2 regions of the Sedimentibacter sp. MB31-C6 genome follow, and region 2 is predicted to be linked to the other one. Evidence: riboswitches for the same ligand, from Rfam matches in the RefSeq annotation. Region 2 holds a riboswitch; the other holds the start of a gene.
The links. A riboswitch is a leader RNA that binds a small molecule or an ion and turns the genes downstream of it on or off. The one in region 2 is predicted to bind FMN.
Positions count from the first base shown of each region.

Region 1: it holds a riboswitch for FMN, as region 2 does, so the genes downstream of both, ribD (bifunctional diaminohydroxyphosphoribosylaminopyrimidine deaminase/5-amino-6-(5-phosphoribosylamino)uracil reductase RibD) here and U8307_RS14425 (ECF transporter S component) in region 2, are expected to answer to the same signal.

Region 1 is NZ_CP142396.1:2,391,724-2,401,582, reverse strand. It holds gene U8307_RS11355 (putative DNA modification/repair radical SAM protein) at 1-655, opposite strand, end outside; gene carB (carbamoyl-phosphate synthase large subunit) at 990-4,211, shown strand; gene U8307_RS11345 (HAD family hydrolase) at 4,303-4,941, opposite strand; gene ribH (6,7-dimethyl-8-ribityllumazine synthase) at 4,943-5,410, opposite strand; gene U8307_RS11335 (bifunctional 3,4-dihydroxy-2-butanone-4-phosphate synthase/GTP cyclohydrolase II) at 5,431-6,630, opposite strand; gene U8307_RS11330 (riboflavin synthase) at 6,641-7,288, opposite strand; gene ribD (bifunctional diaminohydroxyphosphoribosylaminopyrimidine deaminase/5-amino-6-(5-phosphoribosylamino)uracil reductase RibD) at 7,269-8,375, opposite strand; FMN riboswitch at 8,528-8,641, opposite strand; gene U8307_RS11320 (transposase) at 8,987-9,859, shown strand, end outside.
Region 2 is NZ_CP142396.1:2,991,542-3,001,400, reverse strand. It holds gene U8307_RS14455 (stage III sporulation protein AE) at 1-831, opposite strand, end outside; gene U8307_RS14450 (SpoIIIAC/SpoIIIAD family protein) at 836-1,225, opposite strand; gene spoIIIAC (stage III sporulation protein AC) at 1,241-1,438, opposite strand; gene U8307_RS14440 (hypothetical protein) at 1,448-1,957, opposite strand; gene spoIIIAA (stage III sporulation protein AA) at 1,944-2,903, opposite strand; gene U8307_RS14430 (hypothetical protein) at 3,093-3,251, shown strand; FMN riboswitch at 3,296-3,410, shown strand; gene U8307_RS14425 (ECF transporter S component) at 3,531-4,142, shown strand; RNA gene rnpB (RNase P RNA component class A) at 4,222-4,555, shown strand; gene U8307_RS14415 (Nif3-like dinuclear metal center hexameric protein) at 4,596-5,375, opposite strand; gene U8307_RS14410 (tRNA (adenine(22)-N(1))-methyltransferase) at 5,353-6,048, opposite strand; gene rpoD (RNA polymerase sigma factor RpoD) at 6,256-7,425, opposite strand; gene dnaG (DNA primase) at 7,429-9,195, opposite strand; gene U8307_RS14395 (deoxyguanosinetriphosphate triphosphohydrolase) at 9,334-9,859, opposite strand, start outside.

The DNA.
Region 1 (9,859 bases), 600 kb from region 2:
CCGGAACAAATCTCTGAACATTTTTAAAATAATTTTTATCCTCAATAGTCCTTGAAATTTCATTATGTATTAATGACATCGGCTGTAAAATATTTGCTACCTTTTTTTGAGGTGCTAATATTTGCAGACTTTCTTTAGTAGGAAGCTCAATATTAACACTTACCCTGTCTGCTAACATACCTGTCTTTTGAATTAAAAGAGAATTTGCTCCTGGAATTACCTTTACATGAACATATCCCCAAAAATTATACTTATATCTTAACAGCTCAAGGACTCTATAAATATTTTCCATAGTATGGTCAGGACTTTTTACTACTGCTGAGCTTAAAAATAACCCTTCTATATAATTTCTTCTATAAAACTGTATAGTGAGTTCTGCCACCTCTTCTGGAGTAAATGTTGCCCTCTTAGTAGGATTAGTTACTTTATTCAAACAATATTTACAGTCATAAATACAATCATTTGAAAGTAAAATTTTAAGAAGGGAAATACACCTGCCATCCGTCGACCATGAATGGCATATTCCTGCAGCAGAAGAGTTTCCTACTCCACCCACAGAATTATTCTTTCTTTCAACACCACTTGAAACACATGAAACATCATACTTTGCCGCATCAGATAAAATTCTAAGCTTTTCAAATATATTATCATCCATAATCTCACCAAATTTTTTAAGATAACTAATTATATAACAAAGAAAAAGAGTTGTCAAACATTTGTTCGATTTAATTCCCTTTTTGTATTGTAGGGGACGCATTGCATGCGTCCCGCGGTATGCATGCAATGCATACCCTACATTTAAACATTATTAAGCGATTTTTTTATAAATATCAAAATTACATATTGACTTTTAGTAAATCAAAATGTATAATAATAAAAATATTACTAGGAGCTATTTTTAAAAGCATTGGAATTCAAACATTATTAATAAGTTTCAAATAATATTTATTACGAAACTAAAATATTTATTTACAAGGAGATATTATAATATGCCTAAACGAACTGACATTAATAAAATCCTAATAATCGGATCTGGTCCCATCATCATAGGTCAAGCATGTGAATTTGATTACTCTGGAACCCAAGCCTGCAAAGCATTAAGAAAATTAGGTTATGAAATTGTTCTGGTTAACTCTAATCCTGCCACTATAATGACTGATGCAGGTATAGCCGATTCAACTTACATAGAACCATTGAATGTAAAAAGTTTAACTGAAATAATCAAAAAAGAAAGACCAGATGCGGTATTGCCTAATTTAGGTGGACAAACTGCATTAAATCTTTGTTCCGAACTTAGTAAAAGCGGAATTCTTGATGAATTTAAAGTTAAAGTAATAGGTGTTCAGATAGATGCTATTGAACGTGGTGAAGACCGAATTGAATTTAAAGAAACAATGGATAAATTAGGTATTGAAATGCCCAGAAGCCACGCTGCATACAGTGTTGCAGAAGCCGAAAAAATAGCACAGGAACTTGGGTATCCAGTTGTTATCAGACCTGCTTATACAATGGGTGGCACTGGTGGAGGACTTGTTTACAATGTTGATGAACTCAGAACAATAGCAAACCGTGGAATTGCTGCCAGCATGGTAGGTCAAGTTCTTGTAGAAGAATCCGTTTTAGGCTGGGAAGAGCTTGAACTCGAAGTTGTCAGAGACAGCAAAAATCAAATGATTACAGTATGTTTTATAGAAAATATAGATGCAGTTGGAGTGCATACAGGAGATTCATTCTGTTCAGCACCAATGCTTACAATTAGCAATGAACTTCAAGAAAAACTTCAAAAATATGCATATTCAGTTGTAGAGGCTATTGAAGTTATTGGTGGAACCAACGTTCAATTTGCACATGACCCTAAAACTGGTAGAATAGTTATAATTGAAATAAACCCTCGTACATCACGCTCATCAGCACTAGCATCAAAGGCCACAGGTTTTCCCATCGCATTAATTTCAGCAATGCTTGCTGCTGGACTCACTCTTGATGAAATACCATATTGGAAAGAAGGAACATTAGATAAATATACGCCGACTGGTGACTATGTTGTAATTAAATTTGCTCGTTGGGCATTTGAAAAATTCCATGGATCACAGGATAAATTAGGAACTCAAATGCGTGCAGTTGGTGAAGTAATGAGTATAGGCAAGAATTACAAAGAAGCAATACAAAAAGCAATCCGCTCATTGGAAATAGATCGCTATGGATTGGGATTCGCAAAAGATTTCAATAATTATTCTTTGGACGAACTTCTTTCAATGCTGACAGAACCCACAAGCGAGCGTCAATTCATTATGTATGAAGCACTAAGAAAAGGTGCAGATATAGAACAATTACACAAAATAACATATATAAAACCATATTTCATTGAACAAATGAAAGAATTAGTTTTATTAGAAGAAGAAATATTAAAATATAAAAATAAAAAATTGCCAGACGAATTATTGATTACAGCAAAAAAGGATGGATTTGCAGACCTTTATCTTGCACAATTGTTAAACAAATCTGAAACCGAAATTCGAAAACAAAGAACTAAATTGGGAATTGTGGAAGGATGGGAAGCTGTTCCTGTAAGTGGCGTAGTAAATGCATCATATTATTTTTCAACATACAATGCTTTAGATAAAACTACAGTCAGTAGCAAACCTAAGGTTATGATTTTAGGAGGCGGACCCAACAGAATTGGACAAGGAATTGAATTTGATTATTGCTGTGTACATACTGCCTTTGCACTAAAGGATTTAGGATATGAAACAGTCATGGTTAACTGCAATCCTGAAACAGTATCTACTGATTATGATACATCAGACAAATTGTATTTTGAGCCATTAACAGTTGAAGATGTACTAAGTATTTATGAAAAAGAAAAACCATTAGGTGTCATAGTTCAGTTTGGCGGTCAGACTCCTTTAAATATTGCAAGAGAGTTAGAAAAATCAGGAGTAAGAATTCTTGGCACTTCTCAAGACACTATAGACCTTGCAGAAGATAGAGACCGTTTCGATCATATAATGAATAAATTAAATATTCCAATGCCAGAATCAGGAATGGCTGTTACTGTTGATGATGCAATTAAAATTGCAGACAAAATAGGTTATCCTTTAATGGTTAGACCATCATATGTTTTAGGCGGAAGAGGAATGGAGATAGTGCATGATGATAATATGCTGAAAAAATATATGAGCGCAGCAGTTGGTGTAACTCCAGACAGACCAATATTAATAGACAAATTCTTAGGTCATGCTATAGAAACAGAGGCAGATGCAATATCTGACGGAAATGACACATTCGTACCTACAGTTATGGAACATATTGAATATGCAGGTACACATTCAGGAGATTCAGCCTGTGTAATTCCTCCTGTTGGTATTTCTAAAAAACATATTGACACCATAATTGATTATACAAAGAAAATTTCAAAAGAAATGAACGTAATAGGACTCATGAACATGCAATATGCGATAGCTGACGATAAAGTATATGTACTTGAAGCAAATCCCAGAGCATCCAGGACAGTGCCTTTAGTATCAAAGGTATGCAATATTCCAATGGTTAGAATTGCTACAGAAATAATAATGGCAAATTATAAAGGAAAGAAGTTTGACATGAGCAAATTAGTCAATAAAAAAATCCCTCATTACGGAGTAAAAGAAGCAGTACTTCCATTCAATATGTTTCCTGAAGTTGATCCAATATTAGGACCTGAAATGCGTTCAACAGGAGAAGTATTAGGTATGGAGGATTCTTACGAATTAGCCTATTATAAAGCACAGGAGGCAGCAAACACACCTCTTCCTTCATCAGGAACTGTATTAATAAGCGTGAATGATACAGACAAAGAGGACGTTTTAGAAGCTGCAAGGGAATTTTCCAGAATTGGTTTTAAAATAAAAGCTACCGTAGGAACACGAAAATTCTTAAAAGAAAATAAAATCGATTGTGAACTAATTAAGAAAATAACAGAAGGAAGACCTAATATAGCCGATGGAATTGCCAAAAAAGAAATTGACATCATCATCAACACACCTCTGACAAAATTAAGCGAATTCGATGATTCTTTTATTAGAAAAATAGCTATTAAAAACAATATTCATTATATAACAACAATGACAGCAGCATTAGCCAGCGCTAAAGGAATAGCTGCATTTATACAAAATGGCAAGTCAATTCACAATAAAAAATCTTTGCAAGAATATCACAATGATATAAAATAATAATTAATAATGATATAAAAATTAAACTATTATAAAAAACTGCATCCTATAATATGCAGTTTTTTATTCCGTTATTAAAGAAATGCTCGGACTACAGCAATGCTAATATTTCCTTTACTTCAGATACAAGCATATCTGCAAATGCAAGCTCTTGCGAATTTCCATATCCATATATGCATCCAATCGCTTTAAGATTGTGCTTTAGTGCAATTTCCATATCCTGATAACGGTCTCCAATTACAATAAATTCACCATCATGGTCTTTCTTAATTTTATCAAAAATAATATACTTAGGTTTAAAGTCGAAATCTTCTGTACAATAAAAGGAAGAGAAATATTTCTCTAAATCAAAATACTTCATATGGGCATTCATATAACTTCGTTTACAGTTACTGAGAAAAACAAGACGGTAACCAGATTGTTTTAATTGTTGCAATACCTCTGTTGAGTGGGTGTAAAGCTGAGCCCTACCCTCATCTATAAGTTTCAACATTGTTTCTCCAATTATTTGACTACATTTTTCCTTATGATATTTCGACAAACTAGGCATAAAAATATCCCACATTTCTTTGCTACTGTAACCCAACCAGCGAGCTATTTCTAGCTCATTCCAACTTCGCTCTTTTGCAAGACCTAGTGAAGTTAAGTACTCATAAGCCCGCTCAAATGCTGGACGATATATTGTAATACTATTATGAATGGTACCGTCATAATCAAAAATCAAATTCATTTTACACCTGTATTTTGCGTATAAGATTGACCATTTCTATGGCACTTGCAGCACTATCATAGCCCTTATTCCCTACCTTTGAGCCAGCACGTTCAATTGCCTGCTCAATATTCTCTGTAGTAAGTACGCCAAACATAACCGGAATACCGCTATTAAGAGCTACATGAGCAATTCCCTTAGATACTTCACTACACACATAATCATAGTGAGTTGTACTTCCTCTTATTACTGCGCCAAGGCAAATCACAGCATCATACTTTCCACAAGATGCCATCTTAGAGGCAACGAGAGGAATTTCAAACGCACCAGGAACCCAAGCAATTTCAATGTCATCATCGTAAACTTCATGTCGTTTTAAACAATCCAAGGCACCACTCAGTAGCTTTGACGTGATAAATTCGTTAAAACGAGCAGCAACAATACCTACTTTAATATTCTTTGATACTAAATTACCTTCATAAATTTTCATTATAATTCTCTCCTTTATTATTAATAATTCAATATATGACCCATTTTTTTCTGCTTAGTTTTCAAATAAAACAAATCATGGTCATTTGCAGGCATTTGTATAGGAACTCTTTCAATAATTTCCATGCCGAATCCTGACAAACCATATACTTTATCCGGATTATTTGTGAGAAGTCGTAATGTTTTAACCCCCAAATCCCGAAGAATCTGAGCTCCTATATAATACTCTCTTAAATCTCCATCAAAACCGAGAGCAATATTTGCTTCCAATGTATCCATACCTTCATCTTGAAATTTATATGCTCGTAGTTTATTTACTAAACCGATTCCGCGACCTTCCTGTCGCATATATAGAAGTATTCCTCGGCCTTTCTTTTCAATCTGCTTCATAGCAGATGATAGCTGCTCTCCACAGTCACAACGTACAGAGCCGAAAGCATCACCAGTCAAACATTCAGAATGAACACGACACAACAGGTCTTTCCCATCACCCACATCACCTTTTACAAGAGCAACATGATGTTCACCATTAAGTTTATTTACATAACAATAAGCCTTAAAATTACCATACTTTGTAGGCATTTCGCTGATAGAAGTCAAATCTATCAGTCGTTCCTTTTTCTTGCGATATTCCTGCAATGCAGAAATTGTAATAAATTTAATGTCCCATTTTTTTGCAAGTTCAATGAGCTCCAACATACGCATCATCGCACCGTCCTCACGCATTATTTCACAACAAATTCCACATTCCTTCAATCCAGCTAGTTTCATCAAATCTACTGTAGCTTCTGTATGGCCGTTTCGCTCCAAAACTCCGTTTTTTTTCGAAAGAAGAGGAAACATATGTCCTGGTCGGCGAAAGTCTTCCGGTCTTGCATTTTCATCCACACACTTCATTGCAGTAACAGAACGTTCTGCTGCAGATATACCTGTGGTAGTGCTCACATGATCCACCGATACAGTAAATGCTGTTGCATGATTATCTGTATTTTCCGTCACCATCTGAGGAAAATGCAATTGCTTACATATTTCTTCACTCATTGGCATACAAACCAACCCTTTACCATAAGTTGCCATAAAATTAATTTTTTCCGTAGTAGCATATTCTGCAGCACAAATGAAATCTCCCTCATTTTCTCTGTTTTCATCATCTGTCACGAGAATAATTTCTCCTTTTCGAAGAGAATCTAAAGCCTCTTCAATAGTGTTATATTGAAACATTTTATTCCTCCTAATATCCAAATTTACCTAAAAATTCTTTTGTAATACCCTTTGACGGTGTATCAGCTGAAGATATCCCCAAAAATTTCTCTATATACTTTCCAACCAAGTCATTTTCCAAATTTACAAAACTTCCTACCTTTTTATTAGTAAGAATTGTAGCCTTTACCGTATGTGGAATTGCTGAAAAACTAAAATCTGACGATGTAACTGTGGCTACTGTTAAGCTTATGCCATCTACCGCAATAGAGCCCTTTTCAATTATATAACGTAAAATCTTCTCCTCAGCAGCAATTGTATACCAAATGGCATTGTCATCTCTTTTAATTGATATAATCCTACCCAGACCGTCAATATGCCCTGAAACCATATGACCACCAAAACGTCCCATTGCTGACATAGCTCGTTCCAAGTTAACAAATGACCCTGATTTTAAGCTTCCAAGAGAAGAACGATTTAATGTTTCATGCATTATATCTGCTGCGAAAGTTTTCGGTAAAAGATTTGAAACAGTTAGACATACACCATTTACTGCAACACTATCCCCTACACGAAGATTATCAAATATTATATCTCCTTGTATATTAAGAGCATATGAGTTAACACCTTTTTTCACTTCCTTTATCATTCCTACTTCTTCAATAATTCCAGTGAACATTTCTTGCCACCTCACTTTCTATTAAAATATCCTCACCTAAATTCGTGATAATACTATTTGTTAAGAAAAAAGCTTCATTAGGACTTTCAACTCCCATTCCTGCAACTGGTGTTTTGCTATTAATACCACCAAGAATTTTAGGTGCAATGTAAGCTTGAACCTTTTTTACAATCCCTGCTTGCAACGCAGACCAATTCAAAGTGCTACCACCCTCCAACAAAATACTGTCAATCTTTTTTTCACCTAACTTTTTCATCAACTCTCCTAAATCCAAGTGACCATCCTTTTGTGAAATATGCATGATACAACAACCTGCATCCTGATAAGGCTTATGTTTCTCTAAATCATCACAAGAAGTGGCAATTATAGTGGGAACATCTTTTGCTGTAGTTACTACTTTAAAATCCAATTGTGTACGCAAATGAGTATCGCAAATGATACGAATAGGATTTCTACCATTTTCAATGCGGCAAGTTAGAAGAGAATTGTCAGCCAATACAGTTCCTATGCCTGTCATTATAGCGCTGTAACGATGTCGGTCTTGATGTACTCTATGGCGTGCAATCTCTCCGGTAATCCACTTAGATTTTCCCGTATATGCAGCAGTTTTTCCATCCAATGTCATAGCATATTTCATCACCACAAAAGGATTTCCTGTTTGTATATAGTGGAAAAACACTTCATTCAATTTATCACATTCGGCTTTTAGCACGCCTTCAACTACTTTAACTCCCTTTTTGCAAAGCAACTCAATCCCCTTGCCGGCAACTAATGGATTTGGGTCCCCACTGCCAATTACTACTTTCTCTATTCCGCTTTTCAAAATCGCATCTGTACATGGAGGATTTTTCCCAATATGACAACAGGGCTCCAAAGTAACATAAAGAGTAGAACCTATCGGTGATTCTGAGCAACTTTCTATAGCATTTAATTCTGCATGGTGTCCCCCATATTTTTCATGATAACCCTGACCTATAATACGTCCATTCTTTACCAGTACAGCGCCAACCATAGGATTAGGGTTTACATAACCGTACCCTTTTTTTGCTAACTGCAAAGCTAAATGCATATATTTTGTATCTTCCATAAACACCTCCATAAAAAGAAAAATACCTTGAATTCAAAATTCAAGGCATTTTTAGTCAAATAATAATACAATACACCGTAAAATAAAAACTCTGAAATGATAATTCATTTCAGAGCGATAGTGCAACAAAACGCATATAATTGCGTATACTGATTTATCTTCTTTCATCCAGACTATACTGTCGGCTTCGGAGTTTCACCGAATCAACCTTACGGCTCGTGGGCTTTACCACCGGTAGGGAATCACACCCTGCCCTGAAGATTGTTATTCAATTAAAATAATAATATAATAAAATTCAATGATTGTCAATCGTTTAACAAAAATTAATCAATGAAAATAATTTTTGTTTATATCAACATTCACGATTCACAGTACCCAATGCGTCCCCTACATTTTTTTTAGTAAATATATTTTTTCTTTTAAGTTTCCCCATTTTTTCAAGACCATGATTAAAATAAAAGAATGAAAATAATATTAGTTATCCACAATTTAAGAAAAAAAATAAAATGTTAAACACAGATTTGTTGATTTTACAATAAAAAATGCAAAAATGCTCACCTATATGTTATAATTAATGTGCAACCAAAAACTAAACAAAGGAGCATTCTTGCATGATTAATTATAACAGATTAGCTTATGAATTAAAACGGGATATTTCAAATTTTTCAAATAAAATTTCTACTGGTTTAAAACGTCCTAAAATAAAGTTCTTAACACAGATGATTTACGGTTTACTCGAAGGAAATAAAACTCATTTAAGTGAAATTGCACGTTCTTTAAAAGAATCTATAACTCTTAAAAAAACTATTGAACGTTTGTCAAGAAATCTTCATGATTTTGATGATGGTGATCAGGTTATGGAAAATTATGTTGATATAGTTAAACAAAATATTAAAGATGATTATTCTGTGATTGTCGTTGATAATTCAGACATAGCAAAACCATGCAGTAAAAAGTTAGAAGCTTTAGCTGACGTACGTGACGGTAGTACCGGTAAAATAGTAAAGGGGTACCAAACAATCGAAGCTGCTGTATTAACTTCTAATAGAAAAATGCCTCTTCCCGTTTATGAAAAAGTATTTTCAGCAGAAGAAAAGGGATTTATCAGTGAAACTCATGAAAATATTAAATGTTTAAAGTCACTTAGCGAAAATTTTGGAAACAAATGCATAAGGACATTAGATAGAGGCTTTGATGCAAATGAATATTTTAGATATTTTATTAAGAATAAAGAACGTTTTGTAATACGTATAAAAATGAATCGTAATGTTATCTATAATGATAAAACTCAAAATGTTCTTGATGTAGTTAGTAAGTATAAAGGTAATTATTGTTTAAAATTCAAGGGAAAAAATAAAAAAAATATTGACTGTAAAATTAGTTATATCCCTGTTAGTTTATGCGAATTTCCAAAACAAGAATTAACCTTAATAGTAGTTTACGGTTTTGGACAGATTCCTATGATGTTACTTACAAATTTAAAA
Region 2 (9,859 bases):
AACAACAGGAATTGATGAAGGAGATAAAGCTTTTATAGAACTTATAAAAATATTATCTGTTTTATATAATATATATCCTTGTACAGAAAAATTTATGACTACAATAATAATATAACCTGACAAAATTAATAATGTTCCCTTTTTTAAAAATTTGTAAAGCAACTTTGCATTAATTAATTTACTTGAATTATTAATTAAAATAATTGAAATCATAATCAGCGTTATAATATCTGTAAAGCTATATATAAATTGAGTTGTTATACCAATTATATAATTCAAATATGTTTGAAAAAATTGCAATATACTTAACTTGCCGAAGGTAAGCATCGCTGCTAAAAATATAGCATTAATATCCTCTGTTATAGTTTTAAATCTGGCAAAATCATTATTAAGCATATTTTTAAGCGATAATACATCCTTAAGTATTATTGTAAATATTACTATAACTGAAAAAAACACAACTATTTCAGAAACACTTTGATTTCCAATTTCATCTGTAAAATATTTTATTATTGTTAACATCATACATATAATCAGTACATTTGCACATGTTTTAAAAATATCTTTTAAAAATCCCTGTTCATTCTTTATTTGATATTGTAAGTAATCTTTTAAACTTATGTCTAATTTTCCTTTAAAAGCATTTTCAATTAAGCTTTTAACGTTAATATTATTATCTTCAAAATAAGAACTGTTACTATTCAAAAAATCCTCAAGATTATTTGTAGGGATATTGTCAGCCGCTTCTTCTAAACTTTTATTTACTCCATAAACATTGAATGTGCTAAGTGTTATTACAATTATTATCATAAGTATAATCTTTTTTTTCATTTCATCACCCGTTCATTAGAAGCAAAATTTGATCTAGGAATATTTTAATTATATCTATAGAATATATTAAAATAATTATCTTACCAGCCATTTCAACTTTTTTGCCGATGGATTCGTAATTTAAATCTTTACATAATAATGATATAAAATCACACAGATAAGCTATACCAATAATCTTTAGGATTATACTGAAGTTGTCAATTTTTATATTATATTTGTTAAATATATTAATAAATTCAGAAATATATACTTTTAACTCTCCAAATAAGAGAACTATGACGAGTACACCAAACACTACTGAAATATATACTTTGAATTCCGTATTAAATTTTGAGATAATGATGCTTAAAATAATTGTTATAACAGCAATAAATATGATTCTTGTAAGCAACATAGAGAAATCCTTTCATCAATATAAGTTAAAAACTGATTTTACCTCCATAAATAAATCATTTATCATTCCAATAATAAGAGCCATTACAACTACGACACCTGCTAGTGTGACAAACATTGCCTGCTCGTCCCTTCCTGTTCTAGTTAAAATTTGATTAAAAACAGCAACTACTAAACCAATAGCACCAACTTTAAAAATTATATCTATATCCATACATTCCTCCTAAACTAGAATTATTGCAGTCAAACAACCTACTAATATTGAAATTTTATTGTATAAGTTTTTCTTTTCTTTATGTATTGATTCATATTCTTTCATAATAATTTCCATCTCCCGAGAAGCAATGCTTAACTTCTTGTCCAAAATATCTGAAAATGTATTGCCATAATAATCTATTATTTCTGCAAAGTAATAATTAAATTCCATTGGAGTAGTAGTACTGTTTTCAACAAAAGTTAAAAAGTTTTTTTTGCTTTTATTTTCTTGTTTCTTCATTTCTTCTAGAAGTCTATAACAAATGATTTTAACTACTTTACTTTTAAAATTAAACTTGTCTAAGATTTCTTCAAATGACATTTTTAAATCACAAGAATAAATTCTCAAATATTCTGTAAATTCTATTAATTCTTTCATTTTGATAATTTTTTTGTCTCCAATATTATTAATTAAAATAAAAATATATCTAACTGTAAAAACAGTGAGAAGAAACAAAGATATTTTAATCATTATCATTAAGAATCACCCTGTTCTTTTGAATATCATAAATTTCTTTTATATCTAATGGTTTACTACCACTTAAAATTATAACCCTGTCAAAGAAACAATTATTAATAATATTTTTCAAATAAATATTTTTTTTGATATCTTCTACACTGTAGCCATGAGCTGTTGCAATTATGTTTACCCCACTCTTTAAAGCATATTGAATTGCTTCAAAATCGTCTTTTGATCCTAATTCATCACATATTATTACTCTTGGAGAAAGTGCACGTATACTCATTATAAAGCCTTCTTTTTTCATACAATAAGCTAAAACATCAGTTCTTCTACCTACATACATTTGTGGAACTCCATTAAATACAGAAGATATTTCTCCCCTCTCGTCAATAATAGTGACATCACAACCATCAAAATTTTTTGTTTTAACTCCATCACTTAGATGAGCTGAAATATCACGAATAAAGGTTGTTTTTCCTGACAGCGGAGGGCCTATTACTAATGTGTTGTATATTTTGTTGCTATGACTTATAAAATACTTAAAATAACTTTTAGTACATCCAACAAATTCCCTTGCTATTCTTATATTTAGTGATGTTATATTTTTAAATCCCTTAAATTTGTCTCCTTCATAAATACAATCACCGCTAAGTCCAACTCTATGTCCACCTTCAATAGTAATATATCCTCCTTGAATTTCTTTTTCAAAAGCATGAATCGAGTTTAAGGTTAGACTTGCTATTGTATCCGCAATATCTTTTTTCTTTATTTTATAGTAATTATCATTGTACCTTCTTGATATATCGTTTAGTCCTAAAAAATAATCCCCTTTTATACTTTTGACAAAAACTGGGCTGTTTGTTCTTAGTCTAATTTCAATTGCATCATACTCAAAAAATCTAGAGTGATTACTTAGTATTTTGTTTATGTTGCTATTTAATAGTTTTATAATATTTTTCATAAATTTATCCCCTTTGTCTATGAGTGAATCACGCTTATATTTTATAATATTAAAAATATATAAAAATATGATAAGATTTTATATATATAAAAACATATATTTGAAACAAAGAATTAATTCTTTACAATCAAAAATGTTGGAAGTTTTCATAAAATTTGTTACAATAAAAAATATGTATAGGAGGTAAATATGGAACTTAATAAATTTATTTGGGTGGGATTAATATTAATAGGTATTTTAGGTATTTTAATAGAAATAAAATTTAAAACTGTAAATTTCCTATCAATATTAATATCAATTATATGTATATTAACAGGATTATTTTTAAGAAAAAAAATTTTTTTTTAGAAATTACTTTACAAAATAAAATACCATGTTATAATATAGACGTGAAATATCTTCAGGGCAGGGTGAAATTCCCTACCGGCGGTTATAGTCCGCGAGCCGAAAGGTTGAATTGGTGGAATTCCAATACCGACAGTATAGTCTGGATGGTAGAAGAGATTACTAATATAAGCAATTTCTATCGAAGTTATGCCTCTGAAGATTTCAGAGGCTTTTTTATTTTATAATATATTTATTTGAAGCCTCTAAATCTTTAATAGTGCAAAGCACAAGGAGGAAAATATGAAAAATGAAATTTCAATCAATCAAAAAAAAAGTGTAAAAACATTGACTAAAATTGGAGTATTATCAGCAATAGCAGGAGTTTTAATGCTAGTTGAAATGCCTTTATGGTTTGCTCCAAGCTTTTACAAATTAGACCTTAGTGAAATTCCTGTTTTAATCGGAGCATTTGCTTTAGGACCTTTTGCTGCTATAGCAATTGAATTTGTTAAAATACTATTGAATTTTGTGTTAAATGGAACAATTACAGGAGGAATTGGAGAATTAGCAAACTTTCTAATAGGTTGTTCTTTTGTAATACCTGCTGGTTATATTTACAGACACCATAAAACAATGAAAACAGCAATTATAGGAATGGTAGTAGGTACTATTTCTCTTGCAATTGTGGGAGCATTATTAAACTATTCGGTATTATTGCCAGCTTATGCAAAAGTTTTTGGTGCGCCAATACAGTCATTTATAGATATGGGAAATGCTTTAAATCCTTATATAATTGACCTAAAAACTTTTATACTATATGCAGTAGTACCATTCAACATATTAAAAGGTATTATAGTTTCAGCGATCACATTATTGATTTATAAAAGACTATCCCCTATTCTTCACAAATAATATTCGTAAATTGAATTGAATGGTTGTAAAGGAAAATATTATAAGTTGACTTAAACCTATATTTAATGTAATATAGTGTAGAGTAAATTGTACAGTCGCATGCTTGGCATGAGGAAAGTCCGAGCTCCGTAGAGCAAGGTGCTGGATAACACCCAGTGAGGGCGACCTTAAGGAAAGTGCAACAGAAAGAAACCGCCACTTTTGTGGTAAGGATGGAAAGGTGAGGTAAGAGCTCACCAGCAATTAGGCGACTAATTGGCTATGTAAACCCCACCTGGAGCAAGACCAAGATAGGACTTTGGAGTGGCTGCTCGTCACAGTCCAAATGGTAGGTTGCTAGAGCTTACTGGTAACAGTAAGCGTAGATAGATGACTGTTTAATACAGAACTCGGCTTATGTATTTACTCCTTAAAAGAAAATAAAACACTTGAAAATTTCAAGTGTTTTTTATATTAAATTATTATTTCATTTACAGTGTTTTTCTCTAAAATAGTTATTTTAAAGTCTTTAGTATTTTCTAGAATATTTTTTATGGTTTCTAAAGTGTGATATTCTGTATTGTAGTGACCAGCATCAATTATACTTAAATTATTTTTTAAAGCATTTTGAGCTTGATGATATTTTATATCTCCAGTTATATAAACATCTGCGCCTTTATTTATTGCGTCATCTATAAAATCACTTCCACTTCCCCCACAAAAGGCAATTTTTCTTATTTTTTTATTTAAATCATTACAATATAGTTTAATATTACTACAATTCAATGAATCTTTAACTGATTCAGCATATTTTATGATGTTTTGCTCTTCAATATTTCCAATACCACCATATCCATTATCACTTTCATTTACTTCATGTAGAATAGCATAATTTCTAATACTAAGCTTTTGAGCTAATTTATAATTCACTCCATATTCTGCCATATCTAAGTTTGTATGCATACTATATAAATTAATGTTGTTTAAAATTAAATTTTTGATGATTAAACCATCATAAGTATTGAAGTCTATTGATTTTAATGACCCAAATATAAATGGATGATGAGTTATTATTAAGTTTATTCCACTTTTTATCGCATATTTAACTGAATCTAAATCTAGATCTAGTATTAACATAATATTTTTTATGTCACTATTTAAATTGCCTATTTGTAGACCACTGTTATCCCAAGTTTCTTGTGTTTTTATTTTTAATTTAGATTCTAATAATTCAACTATTAAATTTAGTTTCATTGTTTATCAACTCCATTATTTTATTATTCTTATTTTTTAATATATTAATTTTTTCTTTATATGAAGAATTATTTGTCAATTCAAGATTACGAATGATTTTATTATTTGTTTGTAAAACTTTAATAATATAATTTTTCATAATTTGATTATTGTTTCCTATTAAAATTTTACTAAATTCATAATAAATTTCATCTTCTATTATTGAGAAGCCAGGTTCTGCTTTTATAATAAAATAATAATGTTGTTGTTCTTTCACAATATCTTCATCTATAATTTTAAAGTTGTTATTATATAAATACCGCCGTAACTTATCAACAGCAGTCATAGGTTGTAATATTAATTGATATGTACTAGATGATATATCTTTTGACTCTTCTAATATATTAGATATTAGCTCTCCACCCATTCCAGCAATTATAATGGCCTCAGCTTCTTCTTTATTTAATACTTTTAAACCGCTACCTAATCTAAAATCACAATAGCAGTTCAAATTCTTAGATGTTAAGTATTTTATTGCACGATTTAAAGGTCCTTTGTTTATATCACTAGCAATTACTTTTTTTGCAGTGTTGTCATGTAATAGCATTTCTGCTATGTATCCGTGATCAGTACCAATATCAGCAGCGGTATTACACTTTGATACCATAGATTTTATACATTCTAAACGGTTCATATTATTCCCCTTATTCTTTACATAATTAAAAATGCAAGACTGATGAAAGTTATGTTTTTTAATAGTCTTTTCAATAATTTAATATATATAAAATAAATGGAATGTAAACATTCCATTTATTTTAATTTATCATAATTACCTTGTCATTCTACGAAGTAGAATCTAATTTTTGGTTTATTCATACAATGACAATAATTAAATTTGCTACTACTCAAGATAATCCTTTAATTTTTTACTTCTACTTGGATGTCTCAATTTTCTTAAAGCTTTTGCTTCAATTTGTCTAATTCTTTCCCTTGTAACCTCAAATTCTTTACCAACTTCTTCAAGTGTTCGTGCTCTTCCATCATCCAAACCAAATCTTAATCTTAAAACTTTTTGTTCTCTATCTGTTAAAGTATGAAGTACTGATGAAAGTTGTTCTTTTAATAAAGTAAATGTTGCAACATCTGAGGGAGCTTGAACATCATCATCTGGTATAAAATCACCTAAATGACTATCTTCTTCTTCACCTATAGGAGTTTCTAATGAAACAGGTTCTTGAGCAATTTTTAATATATCTCTAACTTTATCAGGTTCCATATCCATTTCAAGTGCAATTTCTTCTGGTGTTGCATCTCGTCCTAGTTCTTGGAGAAGCTGTCTTTTTATTCTAATAAGCTTATTAATTGTCTCTACCATATGAACAGGAATTCTTATTGTTCTTGCTTGATCAGCAATTGCTCTTGTAATTGCTTGTCGAATCCACCATGTAGCATAAGTACTAAATTTAAAACCTTTTGTATAATCGAATTTTTCTACAGCCTTAATTAAACCTAGATTTCCTTCTTGTATAAGGTCTAAAAATAGCATTCCTCTACCAACGTATCTTTTAGCAATACTGACAACTAGTCGCAGGTTAGCTTCTGCTAATCTTTTTTTTGCTTCCTCATCACCATCTTGAATTAATTTCGCTAAGTCTACTTCTTCTTGGGCTGTTAATAAAGGAACTTTACCAATTTCTTTTAAATACATCCTTACAGGGTCATCTATATTAACTCCCTTTAAGATATCATCATCGGTTTGGCTAACAAAGAAGTCAGCATCTTCTTTTATATCAGTTTCTTCTTCATCCTCTACCTTTTCAGGTATCATATCATCTTGAAATCCTAAAATTTCAAGATCATTATCTTCAATTAGTTTATAAAAATCATCTATAAATTCAGGGTTAATATCTAATTTTTCAAAGGATCTTAGGACTTCTTTATATGTTATAAATCCATTTTTTTTACCTTTTTCTAATAATCTATTCTTAATTGTTTCTATTTTTTGAAAGACTTCAGCATTTTTAGCAGATTCATCCTCTTTACTAACAGGTACATTTTTGTTTTCCATCATGGGCTAATTTACTTCCTCCTTAGTTGATTTAATTTTTTTAGCGAGGCTAAAAATTTCATTCATAATGACATTGTTCTCTAACGTATTATTAGACTCTTTTATGCTATCAGTTAGCATAGCTTTCTTTTTTTCATAATACCTAATTTTAAGTCTCTTCATACAATCTTTGAATAAAGCCTCTAAATTATTGTAATCAACATCGTCATTCTGCACAAAAACACTTACATCCATTTTATCACTAATTATCTTTTTTAAGCTTTCTTCGTTTAAATTCATATTATTGATTTTGTAATTATACATCTCTTTAAATATATTATAGAAATTCAAGTCCTTAAAGGTATCTTCATTTACTATCTCTTTTAAGTATAATGCAAAATCATTATTAATGAGAATTAGTTTAATTAGCTCTTCTTCGTGTGATGTAGTAATTTTATTAACCTGCGGTTTATATGTAACAGGTGGTGCATTTTTAACATAATTTCTCTTTTTAGTTTTTATTTTGTTGTATTCTTTTAATATAGAATCTTTGGAAACCCCTACTTTTTCCGATAATTTTTCAAAAATTAATTCTTTTTCAATTTCACTTCCTACATTTACTATATTTTCAAAATATTTATTTATATATTCAACTTTACTAGAATTTTCATATATATCTTTATAATAAAATTCTAAAAAGCTATAATAATCTAAAGAATTTTCTATAAGTTTGTCGAATTTTGATTTTCCGAATTTATTTAAATATTCATCTGGATCTTTTGCATCTGGGATTACTACTACTCTACCATTTAGATTAGTCTTTTTAATCATGTTAATAGCTTTTAGAGCAGCTTTTTGTCCTGCAGTATCTGCATCAAATGCTATGTAAAAATTTTTACTATATCTCTTCATAAGTTTTACTTGATTTTCAGTTAAAGAAGTACCTAATGCTGCAACTGTAGTATTATATCCATGAGCATGCATTTTAATTACATCCATATAACCTTCAACTAAAATAAAGCTTTTATCTCGTACGGTTTCCTTTGCGATATTAATTCCATATAAATTATTACCTTTGCTAAATACTAAACTTTCAGGTGAATTTAAGTATTTGGGTAAAGAATCATCAAGTACTCTACCACCGAAACCAACAATGCGTCTTTTAACGTCCCAAATAGGAAATATTACCCTGTTTCTAAATCTATCATAGTAATTATTTCTATTTTTACTTTTAATTATTAATCCAGTTTTAGATATATCTTCTTCTTTAAAACCTTTATTCAACAAATATCTTAACAAATTATCCCATTCGTTGATAGCATATCCAATTCCAAATATTTTTATTACATTTGCATCAATTTTTCTACTATGCAGGTACTTGATAACTTCTGGATGTTTTTTTAAGATTCTATAAAAAAATGATGCAGCTTCTCGATTTATTTCATATAGCTTGTCAGATAATATTTTATTGCTGTTGTTAATATTTTGGGGAACGACCTCTTCTAAAACTATTCCTGCTCTTTTAGCTAGATATTCAGAAGCTTCTACAAAAGTAAAATTTTTATATTTCATAAGAAAATTTATGCTATTTCCGCTTTCACCACATCCGAAGCAATGAAATATTTGTTTCTCCGGAGAAACAATGAAGGACGGAGTCTTTTCTTTATGAAAGGGACAGTTAGTACTATAATTTGCACCTGCCTTCTTTAACGGTAAGTATTCTTCTATTAAATCTACAATATTATTTTCATCAAGAATTCTATCTATTACTTCAGAATCCAATTTATAGGGCATAATATCACCATTATCCTTACATTGAAGGTAAATTATAACATATACATAGGTGGTTGTCAATAAAAAAGTTTCAAAGAAATTTGCCAAAGAAATTTCTTCTTTATTTTTTTAAGACCTCCACTTTTATAGGTGGAGGTTTTATTGTTGCCATGGCTTAGGAATATATAATTTTTCAAAAATATTCATTGCGTAATTATCAGTCATACCTGCTATATAATCTTTAATTACTTCATTCTTTGTAAAGTTATTCTCATTATAAATTTTCAAGTAATAATCGGGAAGTGCATCAAAATGATTGATATAGTATTCGAAAATTTTTTCTACTATAAAAGTAGTTTTATCTTCTTCACTTTTAGCAATTTTATTATAATAAACATTTTCAAACAAAAAATCTCTGAGTTCAGATGTAGCTTTTGCTATTTCTTCACTCATTTTAATATCACTTTCGTTCTTACTATTTTCTATAATATTTATAATCATTGTGTTAATTCTTTCACCGTGGGTATTTCCTAATAAATTTAAAAATTTATCTGGAATTTGTTTTTGATTAATTATATTTGCTCTAATAGCATCATCAATATCGTGATTAATATATGCTATTCTATCTGAAATACTCACAATTTGACCTTCTAAGGTTTCTGGCTTATAATCTTTTGGATGTTTA